DNA from 3 places in the Heliomarina sp. genome. Region 3 is predicted to be linked to each of the others. Evidence: riboswitches for the same ligand, from Rfam matches in the RefSeq annotation. Region 3 holds a riboswitch; each other region holds the start of a gene.

Region 1 (7,371 bases), on a different contig from region 3:
GCCGCTGCCCGAGAGAATTTCCGCCAGTTCCCGGGCCAGCTCGGCAAAGGCCGCATCGGCGGCCTCCTTGTCGCGCAGCTGCACGGCCCATGCGCCACCCCGCATAGCGGCTCGCGCCTGATCGGGAACCGAAATCGCCGCCTCCGCATCAGTCACGACGTAAACCGGCCCGATCATGCGGCGGTGATCCTTGCGCCCTTGGTGGCCTCCTCCGGGCTCAGCCCGTACAGCGCGTCCAGAAAGGCGACCTGAAAACTGCCCGGTCCCTTGGCGGTCCGCCCGGCAATCTCTCCGGCCAGCCCATAGCAGGCCAGCGCCGCCGCCGTCGCCTCGAGCACGGGCTGATCAACGCAAAAGGCCGCGATCACCCCGTTCAGCGAACAGCCCATGACGGTAATCCGGCCCATCATTTCATGCCCGTTTTCAACGCGATAGCCGCGCGTTCCGTCCGTTACGTAATCGACGGGGCCAGACACGGCGACAACGCCGCCAGTGCGCTTCGCCAACTGCCGCGCAGCTTCTTCGGCATCAGACACCGCATCCCCGGCATCGACGCCGCGCGCGGCACTCTCAAGGCCCGCGAGCGTCAGGATCTCAGAGGCATTGCCGCGGATCACGGTCGGTTTCAGACCGATCAGCCGGTTCGACAGATCCCGGCGAAACGTGGTTGCCGCGACGCCGACCGGGTCCATCACCCAGGGGCGACCATTGTCGGCCATTACGGTGCCGGCCTCCTCCATCGCTGCGCCCCATTCCGGGTCGGCGGTGCCGATGTTAACGGTCAGCGCCTGCGCCAGCCCGGCGAATTCGGCCACCTCGACGCGGGCATGAACCATCGCGGTCGACGCCCCGACGGCAAGCAGCACATTCGCCATGACATTCATGGCAACGAAATTGGTGATGTTATGGACCAGCGGCGCGGTCTCGCGCATCTGGGCAAGGTAAGCTCCGGTATCGTGCATCGTCTCTCCTCGCCGGGGAGGAGATCAAAACCGCAACATCGAACCGAGAAACCGGCGGGCTGAGGTTTTGCAACTTCCTCCGCCGGCATGATCCGGTTCAGGTTCAAAGGGTGCTTCTCAGCCCGCAGATGCGGACGCCCCTGTCGCAGCCCTATGCATCGGGCAGAGACCCCTTCTTGTCAACCGGCGATCACGGCACCTGTTTCATCGTGCGCCGCCTTTACGCGATCTGAACTTGGCAGGCATTGTCTTTTCCCTGGCCGCTCGAACATCCCTTGTGACTAACGCTTGTCGTGCCGTTTCGACCAGTGAATCCGGGTGAGGGAGTGCACAGGGGGTGTACAGATGTCATACGCTTTGTGCACGGGTGGTGCCACCTAAGGTTGTTAACCAATATGCTGAAATTGCTCAGTTTTTGAACGGTGTGGGCCGGTTATGGGTAAGAAGACATTGAAAACTCGGGAAAACCAGAAAAAGCCATATTCCTTTCCCAAAATCGATGTAGTTGCAGCGTTAACACGCATCATCGCAAGCCCGTGAGGACGGCAAGAAAAGGTAAATTTACCTTTCTCTGTTACCTCTCCGCGGCTTCACCCCGATCACCGTCATATCGGATGATCGCTGCCAGAACGGCGAAAAGCGAACGAAACTAGGGCCACGAGCGTCAGGCGTCGCGGCACATAAACCATGACGGCTAAGTAACGATGAGCAGCGATCCGGAAGACGATACACCCCAGTTCAAGCAGGGCACTGCCGGCAATGACACGATCACCGGCGGCAATGCTGGCGACTCTCTGCACGGAGAGGCGGGCGACGACACCATTCACGGCAACGGCGGGGCCGACGCCGTGTATGGGGGGGCCGGAAAAGATACGGTCTATGGCGGCGACGGCGGCGATGCGATCTATGGCCAATCCGGTGATGATACCCTTCACGGCGAAGGCGGCAATGATGCCATCTACGGAGGATCGGGCCGCGATACCATGTACGGCGGTGATGGTGATGATGCCCTCTATGGGGAGGACGGGGATGACACCATCTATGGTGGTTCGGGAAACGACACCATCTATGCAGGCAACGGCTATGACAAGATCTACGGCGGCGCGGGCAACGACACGATCTATGGAGGCGGCGATAACGATACGCTCGACGGGGGGGACGGTGCGGACACGATCGTAATCTCTTTTGGCGAAACCACCAATTTCAACACGACCGTCAAGGGCGGCTCTGGCGGTGACGACAACGATACGCTTGATATCTCCAACCTGATCGAGGACGGTTGGAACGTCACAGGCTGGGTGAAAAATCCGGAAAGCAACGGGATGGATGGCTATAACGGCCAGATCACCCTGCAGCGCGGCGACCAATGGGCCAATATAAACTACGAGGATATCGAGAATTTCCAGACCGAGGTTGTCTGTTTCACGCCCGGCAGCCTGATTTCAACCATGCGGGGCCCGCGTCCGGTGGAAACCCTTGTGCCCGGCGATCTTGTTTACACCCGTGATAACGGCCCGCAACCGCTGCGCTGGATCGGCCAGCGACAGCTCAACGCAGCCGAGCTTCGGACCGCGCCCTCCTTCGCGCCGGTGATGATCCGCAAGGATGCTTTTGGCCCGGGCTGTCCCGAGCGCGACATGATGGTCAGCCCCAATCACCGTATGCTGGTCGAATCAGGCGAGGCACAGCTGATGTTCGGCGAGGATGAGGTGCTGGTGCCTTCCAAGCACCTTGTCGGTGCACCGGGTGTATCTCGCCGGAGTCCGGGGGCGGTGACCTATATTCACCTGATGTTCGACAACCACGAAATTATCCGCTCCGACGGGGTGTGGAGCGAAAGTTTCCAACCCGCCAGCCGCACCATGGGGGCGATGGGCCGCGATCAGCAGAACGAGATCGAAGCGTTGTTCCCCGAGCTTGCAACCGCCTCTGGTCTCGACGGCTACCGTGCCGCACGGCTTTCGCTCAAGCGGCACGAGGCGGTACTGCTCCGCGCCTGCGCCTAACGGTCCGGGTTCTCGCGGCGCCACGCGGCCCAGTCCTCGGGCGTATCAAGATCGCGCCTCGCATGCTGACCCGGCAGGGGTACAAGGGCGATTGAATCCGCGTTCTGCGCAACGACTTCACGTCCGCCGCTGTCCCCCGTCAGGCGGGTCAGCTCGGGGAACAGCGGGGCAGCGAAGATGATGGGATGACCCTGTTTTCCCTCTTCGGTCATGCCGCGAATGATACTGGATTCCTGATTGGAAACAGCGGCCTGTATGACGTCGTTAAGGTCGCTCTCGGTCAATTCCGGCAGGTCCGCAAGCAGGACCATCGCTCTTTCTGTTCCTTCGGGCAATGCCGCGAATCCCGCGCGTATCGAAGCGTTCATACCTTCTTCAGGATTTGGAACCACAATCAGCGATACGTCCATTCCCTCCAGTTCGCCGTACCGGGCATGGGGCGGCGGTGGCAGGGTGACCAGAACAGGCCCCATCGTCACCCGCCGCGCCATCTCGGCCTGTCGTCGCAAAAGGCTCATACCATCGACGGGCTCAAGCAGCTTGTCGCGCCCGCGCATCCGCGCAGCGGCCCCGGCAGCAAGAAGGATGATCGGCAGATCAGGTTTCATGGCTCGGGTGTAAGCGCCCCGTATAAGACGGTCCAGTCCCTCAGCCGCGCATCCTTGCCCCGTCCGCGTCGAAAAGCGGGGTGGTGATCAGTTTCGCGGGGCACATCTGCCCTAGGATCTCGATTTCCACCGCCAGCCCTTCGGCAATCCTTTCCGTCGGCAGGAACCCGAGCGCGATCGATTTGCCCGCGAAATGCGAATACCCGCCCGAGGTGCAGAACCCCTGAACCGACCCATCCAGCCAGATCGGTTCATAGCCCTGCACATCGGCATCCTCGGCCTCGACCTCAAAAGCCACAAGCTGACGGGCCGCACCATTGTCACGTTCTTCCTCTGCAGGTTTTCTACCAATAAAATCAGTATCTTTTTTGAAGGAGATGAAGCGATCCAACCCGGTTTCGGCGGCCGTATAATCCGGGGAAAACTCGCTGAGCCACGACCCAAAGAACTTGTCGAGCCGCAGCGACATCATCGCCCGCATCCCAAAAGGCACCATGCCGTGTTTCTGACCCTCGGCCCAAAGCGTCTTCCAAAGCTGCCGCTGCGCCATCGGATCGCAATAGATCTCATAGCCAAGGTCGCCGGTATAGCTCACGCGCTGCACCAGACAGTCGGTCATGCCAATGGTCATCGGGCGCACATCGAGGAACTTGAAATCAGAGATGTCGGCACGAGTGCAGGCCGCCAGTACATCGCGCGCTTTCGGTCCGGCGATCTGAAATCCGTTCCGTTTATCGGAGATATTCTCGATGGTTACGCCATCAACCTCATGCTGTTTGAACCAGCGGAAATGATAAGCCTGCGATCCATAGGACGCGGTCAGCTGGAACCGGTCCTCGGCGAGGCAAGAGACGGTGAAATCGCCGATCAGCCGCCCCTTGGGCGACAGCATCGGGGTCAGGCTGATCCGTCCCGGCTGCGGAATACGGCCCGCCATGATTCGGTTGAGCCAGTCCCGCGCGCCCGCGCCGGTGACGAGGTATTTGCCAAAGTTGTGGACCTCATTGATGCCGACACCGTTGCGCACGCCCATGACTTCGCGCGCCGTGGCCTCAAAGGCGTCCGAGCGGCGGAACGAGGGCGTTTCATAAGCAGGTTCAGTGCCTTGCGCGAAATAGTTCACCACTTCCAGTCCGAATTGCTGGCCCCAGACCGCGCCCATTTCGGTAAAGATGTCATACATCGGCGTGGTCCGGTTGGGCCGTGCGGCAGGCAGTTCCTCGTTCGGGTAAGAGACCGAGAACCGTTTCTGGTAGTTCTCGATCACCTTGGGCCGCGTATACCCGGGGCTGATCCAGTCGCCAAAGCGGGCCACGTCCATCGCAAAGGTATCGCGTTCGCATTCGCCTTCGATCATCCACTGGGCAAGCATCAGGCCGACACCGCCGCCCTGGCTGAACCCGGCCATGACGCCGCAGGCCGACCAGTAGTTCTGCAGCCCCGGTACCGGCCCGACCAGCGGGTTGCCATCGGGCGCAAAGGTGAATGGCCCATGGATAACCGATTTGACTCCGGCGGTTTCCAGCACCGGAAAGCGCTTATAGGCGAAGGCGATGGAATCCTCGATCTTGTCGAAATCGTCGGGCAGCAACTCATGCCCGAAATTCCACGGCGTGCCATCCACGGCCCAAGGAAGGCAGGGCTGTTCATAGAACCCGATGCAAAGGCCGCGACCTTCCTGCCGAAGATAGCTTTCGCCCGCCGGGTCCATCACGTGGGGATGCTCGCCGCCGGCGTCGATCATCTCGGCGATCTGAGGGATTTCCTCGGTGACCAGATACTGGTGCTCCATCGGGTGCAGCGGCAGGTAAACCCCTGCCATGGCACCCACTTCGCGCGCCCAGAGCCCGCCTGCGTTGACCACGTGTTCCGCGTGGATCGTGCCCTTGTCGGTCACCACGTCCCATGTGCCATCGGGGCGCAGGTTGGTCTCATTCACCATGCAATGGGTTTCGATCGTCGCGCCCCCCATCCGCGCGGCCTTGGCATAGGCGTGGGTGGTGCCCGAGGGGTCGAGGTGCCCGTCAAGCGGATCATACAGCGCGCCGAGGATGCCATCGGTATTGGTGATGGGGGCAATCTTCTTGATTTCTTCTGGGGTGACGATCTCTGTCTCAAGGCCCATAAACCGGTGCTTGGCCCGTTCCGCCAGCAGCATATCGAACCGGTCGCGGTTGTCGGCCAAGGTGATCCCGCCCACATGGTGCAGCCCGCAGGACATGCCGGTGATCTCTTCGAGTTCCTTGTAAAGGCGGATTGTATAGCCTTGAAGCGCCGCCATGTTGGTGTCGCCGTTCAGCGTGTGAAACCCGCCCGCCGCGTGCCATGTGGACCCCGAGGTCAGATCGGAGCGTTCCAGCAGCATCACATCGGACCAGCCGAGTTTGGTCAGGTGGTACAACACGGAACAGCCGACAACGCCGCCGCCGATCACGACAACTCGGGTGGTGGTTTTCATGGTTTACGCCTCATTCTTTCTTTGGGCTTAAACTCGCGACGGGGCTGGTGAACCGCTAGTCACTTTGCGACAAAATCCGTCGTCTTTGAATTTTCAATGGTAAGACGAACCCTACAAAGATCCTGTCAGAAAGAGCGCTACTTTTCGTGCTGCCTTGTCTCAAAGCGACGGGCAAAGTCGCTAAATGGCATATGTTCCGCAATTCAGCGCCTCATGTTGGGCGCAAACCGGCAATGAAGGCAGCATGATGAAGACCCACGCACAGGCAGTAGTTATCGGGGGCGGCGTGATCGGATGCTCCATTCTGTATCATCTCGCCAAGCTTGGATGGACGGATGTTGTCCTCTTGGAACGGGACGAGCTGACATCGGGCTCAACATGGCATGCGGCGGCGAATATTCACGGTCTGCATGACAATACCAATATCTCGCGCCTGCAATATTACACCATGAACCTCTACGAGGAGCTCGAGCGCGAAACCGGGCAGGGCTGCGGGGTGTTCCGCTCGGGGTATCTTTACCTTGCGCAGACCGAGGCGCGGGAACATCAACTGCGGCTTCAGGCCGCCAAGGCCAAGAACTACGGGTTCGATTTCGCCGAGATTTCGCGGGACGAGGCCGAGCGCCTGCACCCGCTGGTCGATTTTAACGGCATCCGCTGTATCATGCTGGAACCCGAAGCGGGCAAGGTGGATCCGTCCGGCGTGACCATGGCCTATGCGGCCGGGGCGCGGCAGCGCGGTGCGGAGATCCACCGCCACACGCCTGTCACCGCGACCGAACAGCAACCGGACGGAAGCTGGATCGTGCGCACCCCCAAGGGCGATATCCATACGCAATGGGTGGTGAATGCCGCCGGTCTCTGGGGGCGCGAAGTCGCCGCGTTGGCGGGGCTGACCCTGCCTTTGCAACCGACCGAGCATCAGTATTTCGTGACGGAACGCATCCCCGAGATCGCGGCGATGGGGCGGCTCTTGCCCTCGGTTGCGGATCGCGACGGCGAATACTATCTGCGGCACGAGGGCGACGGGCTGCTCATCGGCGCCTATGAAAAGGACATGCGGTTCTGGGCCGAAGACGGCACGCCGCAGGATTTCGGCCATGACCTGTTCCCCGACGATCTGGAACGTATCGAACCGAACGTGATGCGTGCGATCGACCGGGTGCCGGTGGCGGGCACGGCGGGGATCAAGCGGGTCATCAATGGGCCGATGATCTGGTCGCCGGATTCCAATGTGCTTTTTGGTCCGGTGCCTGAGTTGAGCAACTATTTCTGCTGCAACGGGATTATCCCGGGCTTTTCCCAGTCCGGCGGCATGGGGCTGATGGCGGCGCAAT
Region 2 (7,371 bases), on a different contig from region 3:
GCAAGGCCCAATAGACCGGCAAGTTCGACCGCCCCACGCCCCGCTGCAATCGCCAGCGCCATCGGCAAGGCAACCAGCAGCATCACGGCAGTACTGCCCAGCGCGACGCCCAGCGACACCAGCGCCGCGCGACCAACGCATGCGGGCAGGCGCAGCAGCCCCGGCACGCCCTCGGCCACGATGGCGAGCATCGGCAGCAGCAGAAACAGCCCCGCCGCCACGATCAGCGCGCCATCGAGCAACCGCGCCCCGCGCCCCGCCGCGTCCCAACGCTGCACGGGCCGATCCAGCCCCGCGCCCAACCCGTCGCCCGAGGCGACACGCAGCGCGATCAGCGCCGCGCCTAGGGTCAGCGCGATCTGCACCACCGACAGCAGCGCCGCGCGGCCAAGATCGAAATCGAAGGTAAACGCCTGATAGATCGCCAGTTCGATCGTGGTGGCACGCGGCCCGCCGCCCAAGGTCAGCGCCACCGCGAAACTGGTCAGGCAGATCGCAAAGATCACCGCCAGCGCACCGGGCACCACCCGCGCCAGCATCGGCCGTTCGATCAGCCGCCAGATCACCCGCGACCCGGCGCCAAGCTGCGCGGCAAGCCGGAAATGCTCGGCGGGAATATCCTGCCAGCCCTGAAGGAGCAGCCGCGTCGCCAGCGGCAGGTTAAAGAACACATGGGCAAGCACCACCCCGTGCAGCCCATATACCTGCACCGGCGGCAGGCCCATCAGTCCAAGCCCGTGACTGATCCAGCCATTCCGTCCGAACACGGCAAGCAAGCCCAGAACCCCGACGATCACAGGCAGGATAAACGGTGCGCCCAGCAGCGTGATCAGAATTGAACGTCCGGCGAACCGCCGCCGCGCGAGCGCCCGCGCCACCGGCACGGCCAGCGCCACGCTGATCACCGCCGAAAGCACTGCTTGCCAGACGGTGAACCGGATCGCCGCCCAGTCGGCGCGCACCAGCCCCGCCCCGGCCTCGGCCCGCAGGAAGACGGCCAGCAACGGGCCAAGGATCAGCACGGCGACCAATGCCGCCGCGCCCAGCCCGGGCCTGCCGCTGACCGGAGAGATTACTGGCTGAGCGCGGTCAGCCATTCATTCAGCGCCTCGTCCCTTGCGGCCTGCACCTCTGCCGGGGGCAGCAGCAGGGATTTGCGCGGCTCGACCAAACCTTCGAACCCTTCGGGCAAACCGTCGCCCGGTATCACCGACGGGTACATCCAGTTGGTCGTCGGGATCACCGACTGGAACGCATCCGTCACCATGAATTGCAGGAACTGTTCGGCCAGTTCAGGCTGATCGCTGGCCGCCAGCTTTGCGGCTACCTCGACCTGCATGTAATGGCCTTCGTCAAAGGCGGCGGCTTCCTTGGTGTCGTCGTCTTCGGCAATGATGTGATAGGCAGGCGAAGTGGTATAGCTCAGCACCATGTCGGCCTCGCCGTCCAGAAACAGCCCATAGGCCTCGGACCAGCCCTTGGTCACGGTCACGACATTATCCGCCAGATCGGCCCAGACCTGCGCGGCGTCGTCACCATAGGCCGCCTTGACCCACATCAGCAGGCCCAGCCCTGGCGTCGAGGAACGCGGATCCTGGATCAGGATCTTCATGTCGCTCTTCGCAAGCTCAAGGAAATCCTGCGGCGGGGTCACGCCCTTGTTGTGAATAAAGGCGAAATAGCCCCAGTCATAGGGCACGAATGTATCGCTTTCCCATGCGACGGGCAGGTCGTATTCGACATCGACCTCGCTTGGCGCGAAGAGGCCCGAATCCTCGGCCGAGGCCATCAGGTTCGTATCCAGCCCCAGCACGACATCCGCGTCGCTGCGCGCTCCTTCAAGCTTGAGCCGCGCCAGCAGCGAAGCACCATCGCCCGCGCTGACGAATTTCAGATCACAGCCGCATTCGGCCTCGAACGCTTTTTCGATCTGCGGGCCAGGACCCCATTCCGAGACGAAACTGTCATAGGTGTAAACGGTCAGTTCCGGCGTCTGGGCGGCAACACCCGTGGCACAGAATACGCCCGCTGCAAATGTAAGATACTTCATGGCATCCTCCCTATTGCGGCGACAGGGCAAGGGGTGGCGCGATGTCCATACCTTCCCTCCGCCAGTGCTAACTGGTTCAGGTTCAACGGGTCTGCTTACGCATCTCAGCCACTTGGCCCCCCGAGGTAGGCCGCACCCTATGCCCTGCGGCCATGAGGCACAAGGGGAGCGCGACCGGCGAAACGCTGCACGCGTGATGCACAGGGGGTGTACAGGTGGTGTACGGGGATCACCGCCGTTGTCTGTGTGCTTATCCGTCAAGCAGCGGCGCGAATTCCTCGACCACGCGCGCGTAGACCTCGCGTTTGAACGGCACGATATTGGGCACCAGATCGGCCACCGGCAGCCAGCGCCATTCCGAGAACTCGGGATGTTCGGTGGCAATATCGATCTGCGCATCTTCGCCGGTGAACCGCATCAGGAACCATTTCTGCTCCTGTCCCCGATACCGGCCCTTCCAGATGTTCGGCACCAGATCATGCGGCAGGTCATAGGGCAGCCACAGCTCGCTTTCGCCGATGATCTCGACAAGGTCCGAGGTCACCCCAGTCTCTTCCCAGAGCTCGCGCAGCGCCGCATCGCGGGCCTCTTCGCCCTTGTCGACCCCGCCCTGCGGCATTTGCCAGGCGTCCTGATCGCGGTCCCGGCGCTGGCCGACGAAAACCTCGCCTAGCCCGTTGACCAGCATCACCCCGACACAGGGCCGATAGGGCAGTTTGGCAATCTCTTCCGGGGTCATAGTCGGCCTCTTCCGCTGCGGTCTGATCTGACGCGTTACTCTGCGCCCCAGACCTGCCGCAAGCCCTGTCCCATTGCAAGCTTCAGCGGCTTACCGCCACGGCCCGTTACCATTGCCACGGCCCCGGCGTTGTCCGGACGAAGGAATGGAGGACCGCGATGCCACCGATTCAGGCACGCTTTCATGACCATAACCTTGTGCTGCCATTGCCTTCAGCGCCGCCACGCGGTTCTCAGTCGCGGGGTGAGTCGAAAACAACTTGTCCCGTCCGCCGCCATGCAGCGGGTTGATGATGAACATATGCGCCGTGGCGGGGTTGTTCTCGGCGGCGACATTGTCGATGCGCGAGGCTCCCTGCTGGATACGCTCCAGCGCCGAGGCCAGCCAGAGCGGCTGACCGCAGATCTGCGCCCCCGCCTTATCGGCGGCATATTCCCGGGTGCGGCTGATCGCCATCTGCACCAAAGCCGCCGCCAGCGGCGCGAGGAACATCATCAAGAGCGTGCCGACAATCCCCATCCGTTCTCGGCTGCCGCCGAAGAACAGCGCGAAATTCGCGAGCATGGAAATCGCACCGGCAAAGGTGGCCGTCACGGTCATGATCGCCGTGTCATGGTTGCGAATATGGGCCAGCTCATGCGCGATGACGCCGGCCAGTTCCTCACGCGACAGGCTCTGCATCAGCCCCGAGGTCACCGCCACGGCGGCATTCTGCGGATTGCGTCCGGTGGCAAAGGCATTCGGCTGCGGCGTATCGATCAGGTAGACGGCGGGCATCGGCAGCCCTGCATTCTCAGCCAGCCGCGCCACAAGATCGTTAAGACCAAGCCTGTCGCCCGAAGCGACGGGCTTGGCGTTATGCATCCGCAAGACCATCTTGTCGGAATTCCACCAGGTAAAGACATTCATGAGAGCCGCCACGACCAGCGCGATCAGCGCGCCGCCGGTGCCGCCCAGCAAATAGCCCAGCCCCATGAAAAGCGCCGTAAGCGCCGCCATCAGCATGGCCGTCTTGACATATCCCATCTTTCGATCTCCAGACTTCGCCCCCGCAAGGGACAGGAAAAATATAGGAACGGCCCGTGTCAGCACAATATCGGCAGGCATGTCCCTGCCGTTAATGGGCGCCGTTTTCCTAGAATACCGCAAAGTTACTCTTTTGTTCCCCGCCTATTCGCGGCAGCCTGACTGGAACGACGCCAGATATTCCAGCCACGGGGCCGCACTTGGACATTCTTTTGGGGGTCAACTGGACCTCTTTCATGATTGCGATGTTCGTCATCGAACTCACGCCGGGGCCGAACATGGGCTGGCTTGCCGCGCTCTCGGCGCAAACCGGCAGACGGGCGGGCATGATCGCCGTGCTTGGCATCACCATCGGGTTGTCTGTTCAGGTCGTCGCCGCCGCCACGGGGCTCAGCGCCATAGCGGCCGCGTCGGACTGGCTCTATCACCTGCTGCGATGGGCCGGGGTGGGCTATATGGTCTACCTCGCCTGGTGCGCCTGGGCTGAAAGCGCCGAAGGCGTGCCGCCGATCCGCGACGAAAACGCCTTTCGCCGGGGCCTGATCTCCAACCTGCTGAACCCCAAGGCGCTGGTGTTTTACATGGTAGTGATCGGACAGTTCACCTCGCCGCAGGCTGGGCCGATCTGGCTGCAAACGCTGCTGCTGGGCGGGTTACACGTACTGACCGCGCTGATCGTGCATTCGGCCATCGTCCTGCTTGGCGCGATGATCGGCACGCGGCTTGCGTCATGGCAAAGCTCGGTGCCGGTGCGGCTGGCCTTCGCCCTGTCATTGCTCGCCATCGCCATCTGGATCGCGATTTCCACCGGTACGATACCAAACGACATCGTCGATGACGCAGCGTAGCAGGTGACAAACCCGGCCGAGACGGCAATCTTCGCAACGGACATGCAGACAGGGAGCACGCAATGGCCACCTATCCGAACCTACTGAAACCGCTCGACCTTGGGTTCACGACGCTCAAGAACCGGGTGCTGATGGGCTCCATGCATACGGGGCTTGAGGAAACCGGCGACTGGAACCGCGTGGCCGAGTTCTATGCCGAGCGCGCCCGTGGCGACGTGGCACTGATGGTGACCGGCGGCATTGGCCCAAATCCCGAAGGCTCGGTGGCGCCCGGCGCCGCGATGATGGTCAGCGAGACGGATATTGAAAACCACAACATCGTCACCGACCGCGTGCATGAGGCCGGCGGCAAGATCGCGATGCAGATCCTCCACGCCGGGCGCTATGCCTTTGGCCCCAAATGCGTCGCCCCCAGCGCTGTGAAATCCCCGATCTCGCCCTTTCCCCCGAACGAGCTGGACGAGGAGGGGATCGAAACGCAGATCGCCGATATTGTCGAGGCCGCCCGCAAGGCCAAACTGGCCGGGTACGACGGGGTCGAGATCATGGGCAGCGAGGGCTATTTCATCAACCAGTTCCTCGTCACCCACACCAACAAGCGCACCGACCGCTGGGGCGGGTCTTACGAAAACCGGATGCGCCTGCCAGTTGAGGTCGTGCGCCGCACCCGCGAGGCGACAGGCACCGATTTCATCATCATCTACCGGCTTTCCATGATCGACCTCGTCCCCGACGGATCGACATTCGACGAAGTGGTTCAGCTGGCGCAGGAAATCGAAAAGGCCGGGGCAACCATCATCAACACCGGCATCGGCTGGCACGAGGCACGCATTCCCACCATTGCCACCAGCGTACCCCGCGCGGCCTTTGCATGGGTCACAAAGAAACTGATGGGCAAGGTCAGCATCCCGGTCATCACCTCGAACCGGATCAACACGCCCGAAGTTGCCGAAGAAGTGCTCTCCACCGGCTGCGCCGACATGGTCTCCCTTGCCCGCCCGATGCTGGCGGACGCCTATTTCGTGGCCAAGGCGGCGCGCGGCGAGGCCAGCCATATCGCCCCCTGCATCGCCTGCAATCAGGCCTGCCTCGATCACACATTCGGAGGCAAGCTGACCTCATGCCTTGTGAACCCGCGCGCATGTCATGAAACCGAACTGCCGATCGAACCGGCCACCGACATCAAGACGCTTGCCGTCGTGGGCAGCGGTCCGGCGGGCCTGTCGACCGCGATCACCGCCGCCGAACGGGGCCACAAGGTCACGCTTTTCGAACAGTCGGACGAGATCGGCGGCCAGCTCAACATGGCCAAGCAGATCCCCGGCAAGGAAGAATTCTGGGGCCTCGTCGACTGGTATCGCGCAATGGTCACCGACCTCGGGATCGAGGTAAAGCTGAACACAACCGCCACGCCCGAAATGTTGGGCGGTTTCGACGAGGTGGTGATCGCCACCGGCGTGCTGCCCCGCGATCCGGAAATTCCCGGTCAGGACGGGCCGAACGTCGTGAACTACATCGACGTGCTGCGCGGCAAGGCCAAGGTCGGCCACAAGGTCGCGGTGATCGGCGCGGGCGGCATCGGTTTCGACGTGTCCGAATTCCTCGCCCATGAAGGCACCAGCCCGACCGTGGACCTGCCGCTGTGGATGAAGGAATGGGGCGTCACCGACCCGGCCGAGCATCGCAGCGGCCTTGCCCCCGAAGGCCCCCAGCCCGAGGAACCGGCGCGCGAAATCACCCTGCTGCAACGCAAGAAGACCAAGCACGGCAAGGGACTAGGCAAGACAACCGGCTGGATTCACCGCGCCGCGCTAAAAATGAAGGACGTGAATTTCGTCGGCGGCGTGAACTATGAAAAGATCGACGCGAGCGGGCTACACGTCAGCTTTGGCGAGGCGCGCGAAAACCCGACCGTGATCGAGGTCGATACCATCGTGCTCTGCTCTGGTCAGGTGTCGGAACGCAGCCTTGCCGACGCGCTGGAATCGCAAGGCACCAAGGTGCATGTGATCGGCGGCGCCGATGTGGCCGCCGAACTTGACGCGAAACGCGCCATCAATCAGGGCACACGGCTCGCCGCCGCGCTATAGCTCGTCATGCGCCGCAAGACTGTCTTGCGGCGCTTGTTCCCGGTCGAACATCCCGTAGTCGCGGATCACATGGGCCACCCGCAGCCGGTAGTCCGAGAACACGCCCTTGCGCCCGCGGGATTGGGCGGCCCGATGCCGGGTCAGGCTGCGCCATTCCTGTACCGCCTCTTCGTCGCGAAAGAACGAAATCGACAATAGCTTGCCCGGGGTGGTCAGGCTCTGGAACCGCTCGACCGAGATAAACCCGTCGATCTGCTCGACCAGCGGGCGCATGCTCGCGGCGATATCAAGGTATTCCTCCTTGCGGCCCTCGGCGGGTTCGACTTCGAAAATGATGGCGATCATGCAGGGTCTCCGTGTGGGGCCGAGGCCAGTTTCAACCATGTCCGGTCCTCGCGCAGCAAAAACCGCTCGCGCTGCGCGAATTCGTAATTTTCGCGCCCCAGCGGATCGGCGGCCAGCCGGGCGCGGTAGGCTTCGTAATCAGACAGGCTTTTGACGTTATAGATGCCATAGGCCAGCGTCGATGACCCCTCATGCGGGGCATAATAGCCGACAAGATCGGCACCGCAGCGCGGAATCGCCTGCCCCCAGTTGCGCGCATATTCTTCGAACTGC
Region 3 (7,371 bases):
GGACGCAAGACTGAGGCCGCTGTTGCCAGTGACCTGCTTCGGCAAGATCTTCCAGCCGTACTTCTCTTCGATACCCTGCGCGATCAGCCGGGCCTGTGTGTCGGCGCCGCCGCCGGCCGCAAAGCCGATCATCATTGTGATCGGGCCCGGAGGCGTCCAATCTTCGGCAAGCGTTGCGGTGGGGGCAAGCAGTATGGCAGCCGCAAATGCCAGCGGCTTGAACATGTTTTTCATCGTCTCCTCCCTGATGAATTACGTTGAACCTTCCCCATTAAGGTGGATATGTCAACGAAAAGGTTGACATATCCACCTTAATGTCCTGAATTACATGACGGGAGGATTTGCGAATGACGGATCAACGCGACAAAACTGAACTCGACAGCGATGGCTTCGATCTGTCGTTATTGCTGCCGTTCCAGATCACTCAACTCAGCACAAAACTCGCAGCTCAGGCGCGTGCGATCCTGGCAAGACACGGCAGCCTGACCCTTCCGCAATGGCGGATCATCCGGGTAATCGCCATGGGGCTTACCAACCGCTCGACCGCGATCCGCAAGAGCTCAGGGATCGACAAAAGTCAGTTCAGCAAGACGATCAACACGCTGATAGACGAAGGCTATGTCACTACTGTTCCCTGTAGCGAAGACCAGCGCCAGTTCGAAGTCGTCCTTACAGAAAAAGCACTTGCAGCCCACGCGCGGCTGGCACCCGAGCTTGAAGCGCGCCAACAGCACCTGCTGTCGGCGCTCACCCAGGAACAGCGCGACATGATCTTTCCCGCCATTCAAGCACTGGCCCGTGCCGCTGAAACCATCGAATTTCTCAATGCTCAAAATACCGAGGACTGACCCTTGACCAGATCAAAGAACCTGCTTGTCATCATGTCGGACGAACACCAAGCTCGCGCGTTGTCCTGCGCCGGGCATCCGCTGGTCAAGACCCCGAACCTCGACAAGCTCGCGGCGCGTGGCATCCGATTTACCAATGCCTACACCCCATCGCCAATCTGCGTTCCGGCGCGCGCCGCCTTCGCATCGGGCCGCTACGTGCACGATATCCGGCTTTGGGACAATGCGATGCCCTATACCGGCAAGCCACGCGGTTGGGGCCATGCCCTGCAGGACAAGGGCATTCGCGTCGAGTCCATCGGCAAGCTGCACTACCGCGACGCGGAAGACCCGGCCGGTTTCGACGTCGAACACATCCCTATGCAGGTTGCCGGCGGCCATGGCATGGTCTGGGGTTCGATCCGCCGTGAGGACGAGCGGGTGCGCAAGGACGGTAGGATGCTCGGACCCTACATAGGACCGGGAGAAAGCAACTACACCCGATACGACATTGCTGTCGTCTCACGCGCGACTGATTGGTTTGCCGATGCTGCAAAGCGACCTGAAGACCCTTGGTGCCTCTATGTGGGTCTCGTAGCACCGCACTTCCCCCTGATCGTGCCGCAGGAATATCTGGACCTTTATCCTCTCGACAGCCTTCCTCCCTTCAAGATGCACACACTTGACGGGTTCGAGAACCATCCATGGGTCACCAAGCAGAATTTTGCTCTGACCGGGGACGAGGGGTTCAAGGATGCCGACGAGCGGCGCCTCGCTGCCGCCTGCTATTTCGCGCTCTGTACCTTCCTCGATGATAACATCGGCAAGCTGGTCGCGGCGCTGGAAGAGAACGGGCAGCTCGACGAAACCACCATTATCTACACCTCGGATCACGGCGACAACGTTGGCGCACGGGGGCTATGGGGCAAATCGAACATGTACGAAGAATCGGTGGCGGTGCCCCTGATCGTCGCCGAGCCGGGCGCATCCGCCTCGATCTGCGCGACTCCGGTTAGCCTGCTCGATGTATCGCAGACCATTATCGACCATTTCAGCGCCACGCTGGAGGGCGAGCGGCCCGGCCGGTCGCTCTATGAGATCAGCGCCGCCCCGGAAGAGCCCGACCGGGTGATCTTCAGCGAGTACCATGCCGTGGGCGCCGTATCCGCAGCCTACATGGTTCGCAAAGGCGACTGGAAGCTAATCCACTATCACACCTTCAGACCCGAGCTATTCAATCTGGCAGAAGATCCGGAGGAAACTATCAACCGAGCCGATGATCCCATCTGCGCTCAGGTGCTGGCCGAGATGGCACAGGAACTTCGAAATATCTGTGATCCGTCGGAGATGAACGATCTCGCCTTTGCCGATCAGGACGCGATGATCGCAAGATATGGCGGGCGTGAGGTCGCGATGAACATGGGCGCGCCGGCAGCAACGCCGCCGCCGGAAACGTGAGGCCCGGCCCGAGGACAGGCCCATGCGGCCCAAGCCAACTGTCGCGCTGACCGAACTGCAGCCGATCCTTGGGGATCGGCGTAGGTAAGAAAAGTATATGCAGGCGGGACATGGCAGGGCTTACGGTCTGATGCGGCGCTTCAAGGAGGCGGTCGTCCCACAGAACCTCATGAACCCCGGTAAGATCGAGTGATTTGACATGACGCTTCGATTTCTCCATCGCCGTTGCGATTGTTGCTGGTGCCACAAACGACAGTAGGAACGCCTACCTGGTAGCGTCATGTCTCATCGGGCTCTGTTCGTGTTGAACGGTTCGCACGGTGCGCAATCATCTGATCGCCAAGATATTAAGCTGTTGCCAACCGGACATTCGCCGCGCGAGGTCCGAACGGCAGGCATGGGCCGGTTGCACCATAGGCGAAGAGAGGCTGGAAATCGGAACTTCGCTGCGGCGCACACCGCGGCCATTCATCGAGAAACTGCCATCGAGGCAAGCGCATAAGGATGTCTTCGGAAGACGAAGCACACGGGATAGATGATTTCAACACTGTCTCGACCACGCTTCCTGAGGGAGCCATGCTTTCTGATTTTGGGTCACTTGAAGATAGATCCGCAGGCTGCTACGCTTTGCTAAATCCGTTGGGGTGCCCTGTCTGGGGCTGAGAGGCGATAGCTAACCCATCGAACCTGATCCGGACAATACCGGCGTAGGGAACGGAGCATGATCTGACGAGTCCCTTGACGCCTGTCTTATCTACCTCCGCCTGTCGCCGGTGGAGGTAGCGATAATGCCGAATTCATTCGTATCGACCATTGCGGGCTCCGACAGTCGCGGTGGCGCGGGTATTCAAGCCGAACTCAATACTTCCTCTGCCCTCGGCGTCGACGGCCCAAGCGCGAGCACGCCGGACACAGCGCAGAACACCCGAGGCGTCTTCGCGGTGGAGGCCGTCACGTACGCCGTCCTATCCGCGCGGATCCCTGCGGTGTCGGATGAGATCCATCCGATGTCGATTAAAATTGGTATGTTGTTCTCGCCCGAGATCGCCGGGGCGGACACCGCGCAGGTCGCACAGGTAGCCGGGGTGGAGGCGGCAATGCGGCGTGCAAGGCCCTTGCTGCATGACGCGTTGCGTGCGGCAGACGAATGGTGCATCAGCGAAGGTCCCATCCCTATACATCATTTCCGAGAGGTCAGGACATGAAGGCGCACGTCCTCGGCGCCGGTGTTGCTGGTCTCTGCGTGGCGGCAGAGCTTGTCGCCCGGGGTTGCGAAGTTACTGTCTTCGATCCCGCGCCCCGGCCGGGGCCGCACGGCTGCTCGTGGTGGGCGGGGGGCATGCTGGCCCCTGTGTGCGAGAGTGAAACAGCGGAGGAGCCTGTTTTCCGGCTTGGCCATGAGGCCGCCGACTGGTGGGATCGGCAGGGGGTGACGGTCGAGCGGCGCGGCACGACCGTGGTGGCATTGGGACGCGACCGACGGGAACTCGATCGCTTCGCGCGGCGGACGCGAGGGCACGAATGGCTCGACGCAGACGGCCTCGCCGCGCTGGAGCCCGACCTTGCCGGGCGCTTCGACCGCGCGCTGCACGTCCCATCCGAAGCGCATCTCGATCCCCGCGCGGCCCTTTTACATCTGCGAGACCGGCTGGAACGCGACGGCGTGTCCTTCATCGCCGAACCGGGCCGCCCCGAAGGTCTGACCTTCGATTGTCGAGGGCTGGCCGCACGCGATGTGCTGCCGGATCTGCGCGGCGTGAAGGGCGAGATGGCCGTGCTGCGCAGCGCGGACATACGCCTGTCGCGCCCCATCCGGCTGCTTCACCCGCGCATTCCGCTATATATCGTGCCGCGTGCGGACGGGTTGTTCATGCTCGGCGCGACCCAGATCGAAAGCGACGATCGGCGGCGCAGCGTCCGTTCAGTTCTCGAACTACTGTCGGCCGCCTATGCCCTGCACCCCGCCTTCGGCGAAGCCGAGCTGGTGGAGATCGGCGCCGATGCCCGCCCTGCCTTTCCCGAAAACCTGCCCCGCGTCATCCGGCTGGGCGACACTTTCTACGTCAACGGCCTCTTCCGCCACGGTTTTCTGCTCGCCCCCGCACTGGCGCGGATGGCGGCGGAGGCTGCACTCGACGGCACAACACCGGAGTTCTGTCATGAAGATCACTCTTAACGGTACCCCGACCGAGGTGCAGGCCGACACACTCGCGGCTGTTCTCGGCGAACTGGGCTACGGCGACGCCAAGGTCGCCACCGCAGTCAACGAAAGCTTCGTTCCGGCCACCATGCGCGAGCAAGCGACGCTTGAACCCGGCGACCGGGTCGAGGTCGTCGCGCCAAGGCAGGGAGGCTGAGATGCAGTTTTACGGAACCGAAGTCGCCTCGCGCCTGATGCTGGGCACCGCGCAATACCCCTCGCCCGCCGTGTTGGCCGAGGCGTTCCGCCGCTCTGGCGCGGGCATAGCCACCGTCTCCGTCCGGCGCGAGGCGGGTGGAGAGCGCGCGGGCGCCGCTTTCTGGGATCTCGTGCGCGAGCTCGGTGTCACGGTGCTCCCCAACACCGCCGGGTGCCATTCGGTGCGCGAGGCGGTGACCACGGCGCAAATGGCCCGTGAGTTGTTCGACACGCCGTGGATCAAGCTTGAGGTCATCGGCCATACCGACACACTCCAACCAGACCCGTTCGGGCTGGTCGAGGCGGCGCGTATCCTTTCGGACGATGGCTTCCAGGTCTTTCCCTACACGACCGAGGATGTGGTGCTAGCGGGCCGCCTGCTTGAGGCGGGCTGCGAAGTCCTGATGCCTTGGGGCGCACCAATCGGCACCGGGCTGGGGCTGACCAACATCTACGGGCTGCGCACTTTGCGCGCGCAGTTCCCGGATGTGCCAATGGTTGTAGATGCAGGCCTCGGCCTGCCCAGCCAAGCCGCGATAGCGATGGAGATGGGCTTTGACGCCGTGCTGCTGAACACCGCCGTCGCAAAAGCCGGCGATCCGGCGGCGATGGCCGAGGGCTTTGCACGCGCGGTTGAGGCTGGGCGGCTGGCCTTGGAGGCCGATCCGATGGAACCTCGCGACATGGCCGCGCCGTCGACCCCGGTAATCGGACGGGCTTTCCTGGAATGACACTGGACCGTTTTTACCCGATCTTCGACAGCCTTGCCTGGCTGGAACGCACACTACCGCTGGGCGTCAAGCTGGTACAACTGCGGATCAAGGACATGCCGGAGCCCGCGTTGCGGCCACTGGTGGCAAAGGCGCAGGCGCTGTGCCGGTCGCACGACGCGGTGCTGGTCGTAAACGACCACTGGCGGATCGCCATGGACGCAGGATGCGACTGGGTGCACTTGGGGCAGGAAGATCTGGACGACGCCGACCTTGTCGCGATCCGGCGCGCCGGGATCAGACTGGGCATCAGCACCCACGATCACAACGAACTGGATCGCGCTCTGGCGCTGGAACCCGATTATGTGGCGCTCGGCCCCGTCTATCCGACCATCCTGAAAAAGATGAAATGGACGCAACAGGGGCTGGACCGTGTGGCCGAGTGGAAACGGCTGGTCGGCGACCTGCCCCTCGTCGCCATCGGCGGTATGACCCCGGAGCGTGCAGCGAGGGCTTTCGCGGCGGGCGCTGACATCGTCTCGGCGGTCACCGACATCACCCTGAGCGACGATCCCGAGGATCGGGTCCGCCACTGGCTAAAGACGACGCGATGAGCCGCTACGCTCGCCAGATCGCTGTGCCCGAATTCGGGCCGGATGGTCAGGACCGGCTGCGGCAGGCGCATGTGCTGGTCGTGGGCGCAGGCGGTCTTGCGGCGCCGGTGCTTCAGTATCTCGGGGGCGCGGGGATCGGGCGTATCACGCTGGTCGACCCCGATAGTGTCGACGCCACGAACCTGCATCGCCAGACACTGTTCCGAGAGGCCGATATCGGCCGGCCCAAAGTCTGCGCCGCAGCGGACATGGTCACCGCACTGAACGCGGACGTCCGCGTTGAACCCATCATCGACACCCTCGACCCGGCCAATGCCGATGCGCTCTGCGCAGAGGTCGACCTCGTGCTCGACTGCGCCGACAGCTTCGCAGCCAGCTACATCCTGTCGGACACCTGCCTGACCCGGGGCTGCCCGCTTGTAAGCGCGTCGGTCGTCGGGCTGGAGGGCTACGCGGGCGGCTTCTGCGGCGGCGCACCCAGCCTTAGGGCCGTGTTTCCAGATCTGCCGCAACGCCTCGGTTCCTGCGCCGAAGATGGCGTTCTGGGCCCTGTGGTGGGGGTCATCGGCGCTCTTCAGGCGCAGATGGCGGTGGCGTTTCTGGCCGGTCTCGCCCCCTCCCCGCTTGGACGTCTGGTCACTTTCGACGCGACCGGTTTTCGCTTTGGCGGCTTCCGGTTCGACGGCGCGGCCGAGCCCGCTTCGTCCCCCCGTTTCCTTGCCGCGTCGTCAATCGCCGACACCGACTTCCTCATCGACCTGCGAGCCGAGACAGAGGCACCACTGGTGCGCCCCTCAGCACGCCGCCTCCCTGTCACAGCCTTCGGCCCCGGAGGCCCGATACCCGAAGACGGCCAACGCGCCGTGCTCTGCTGCCGCTCTGGCCAGCGGTCCTGGACCGCGGCGGAGCGCCTCGCCGCCGTCTGGAACGGTGAGATTTTCCTCGTCGCGCTTGGCGACCCAACCGGAGAAACCCCATGAAAGCCCACCTCACTGCCCTTGCCCTTCTCACCGCGACGCCCGCCGCCGCACAGGACAAGATGACTGTCATGCTCGACTGGTTCGTAAACCCGGACCACGGGCCGATCATCGTCGCGCAGGAACAGGGCTATTTCGCCGACGCGGGTCTGGAGGTCGAGGTGATCGCCCCCGCCGATCCCACCGATCCGCCCAAGATGGCCGCCGCCGGGCGCGCGGAACTGGCGGTCTCTTACCAACCGCAGCTGCACCTTCAGGTGGCCGAGGGGATGCCCCTGATCAGGGTCGGCACATTGATCGCCTCGCCGCTCAACTGCCTGCTGGTGCTGGAAGACGGCCCTATCGAAAAAATCGAGGACCTCAGGGATCGCAAGATCGGCTTCTCCG

What was found. Region 3 has a riboswitch for thiamine pyrophosphate ahead of ACU0FH_RS08640 (bifunctional hydroxymethylpyrimidine kinase/phosphomethylpyrimidine kinase). Riboswitches for the same ligand answer to the same signal wherever they lie in the genome.
Region 1: it holds a riboswitch for thiamine pyrophosphate, as region 3 does, so the genes downstream of both, thiM (hydroxyethylthiazole kinase) here and ACU0FH_RS08640 (bifunctional hydroxymethylpyrimidine kinase/phosphomethylpyrimidine kinase) in region 3, are expected to answer to the same signal.
Region 2: it holds a riboswitch for thiamine pyrophosphate, as region 3 does, so the genes downstream of both, thiB (thiamine ABC transporter substrate binding subunit) here and ACU0FH_RS08640 (bifunctional hydroxymethylpyrimidine kinase/phosphomethylpyrimidine kinase) in region 3, are expected to answer to the same signal.

The regions. Positions count from the first base shown of each region.
Region 1 is NZ_JBRBUI010000055.1:125,470-132,840, forward strand. It holds gene thiE (thiamine phosphate synthase) at 1-177, opposite strand, end outside; gene thiM (hydroxyethylthiazole kinase) at 174-962, opposite strand; TPP riboswitch at 1,020-1,114, opposite strand; gene ACU0FH_RS23500 (Hint domain-containing protein) at 1,667-2,968, shown strand; gene ACU0FH_RS23505 (nucleotidyltransferase family protein) at 2,965-3,576, opposite strand; gene ACU0FH_RS23510 (GcvT family protein) at 3,617-6,034, opposite strand; gene ACU0FH_RS23515 (GcvT family protein) at 6,282-7,371, shown strand, end outside.
Region 2 is NZ_JBRBUI010000053.1:240,593-247,963, forward strand. It holds gene ACU0FH_RS17795 (thiamine/thiamine pyrophosphate ABC transporter permease ThiP) at 1-1,097, opposite strand, end outside; gene thiB (thiamine ABC transporter substrate binding subunit) at 1,073-2,050, opposite strand; TPP riboswitch at 2,087-2,183, opposite strand; gene ACU0FH_RS17805 (RNA pyrophosphohydrolase) at 2,301-2,789, opposite strand; gene htpX (zinc metalloprotease HtpX) at 2,880-3,815, opposite strand; gene ACU0FH_RS17815 (LysE family translocator) at 4,016-4,663, shown strand; gene ACU0FH_RS17820 (FAD-dependent oxidoreductase) at 4,726-6,753, shown strand; gene ACU0FH_RS17825 (antibiotic biosynthesis monooxygenase family protein) at 6,748-7,098, opposite strand; gene ACU0FH_RS17830 (NIPSNAP family protein) at 7,095-7,371, opposite strand, start outside.
Region 3 is NZ_JBRBUI010000022.1:21,323-28,693, forward strand. It holds gene ACU0FH_RS08625 (tripartite tricarboxylate transporter substrate-binding protein) at 1-234, opposite strand, end outside; gene ACU0FH_RS08630 (MarR family winged helix-turn-helix transcriptional regulator) at 348-848, shown strand; gene ACU0FH_RS08635 (sulfatase-like hydrolase/transferase) at 852-2,285, shown strand; TPP riboswitch at 2,916-3,016, shown strand; gene ACU0FH_RS08640 (bifunctional hydroxymethylpyrimidine kinase/phosphomethylpyrimidine kinase) at 3,074-3,490, shown strand; gene ACU0FH_RS08645 (FAD-dependent oxidoreductase) at 3,487-4,461, shown strand; gene thiS (sulfur carrier protein ThiS) at 4,445-4,642, shown strand; gene ACU0FH_RS08655 (thiazole synthase) at 4,644-5,414, shown strand; gene ACU0FH_RS08660 (thiamine phosphate synthase) at 5,411-6,007, shown strand; gene ACU0FH_RS08665 (HesA/MoeB/ThiF family protein) at 6,004-6,987, shown strand; gene ACU0FH_RS08670 (ABC transporter substrate-binding protein) at 6,984-7,371, shown strand, end outside.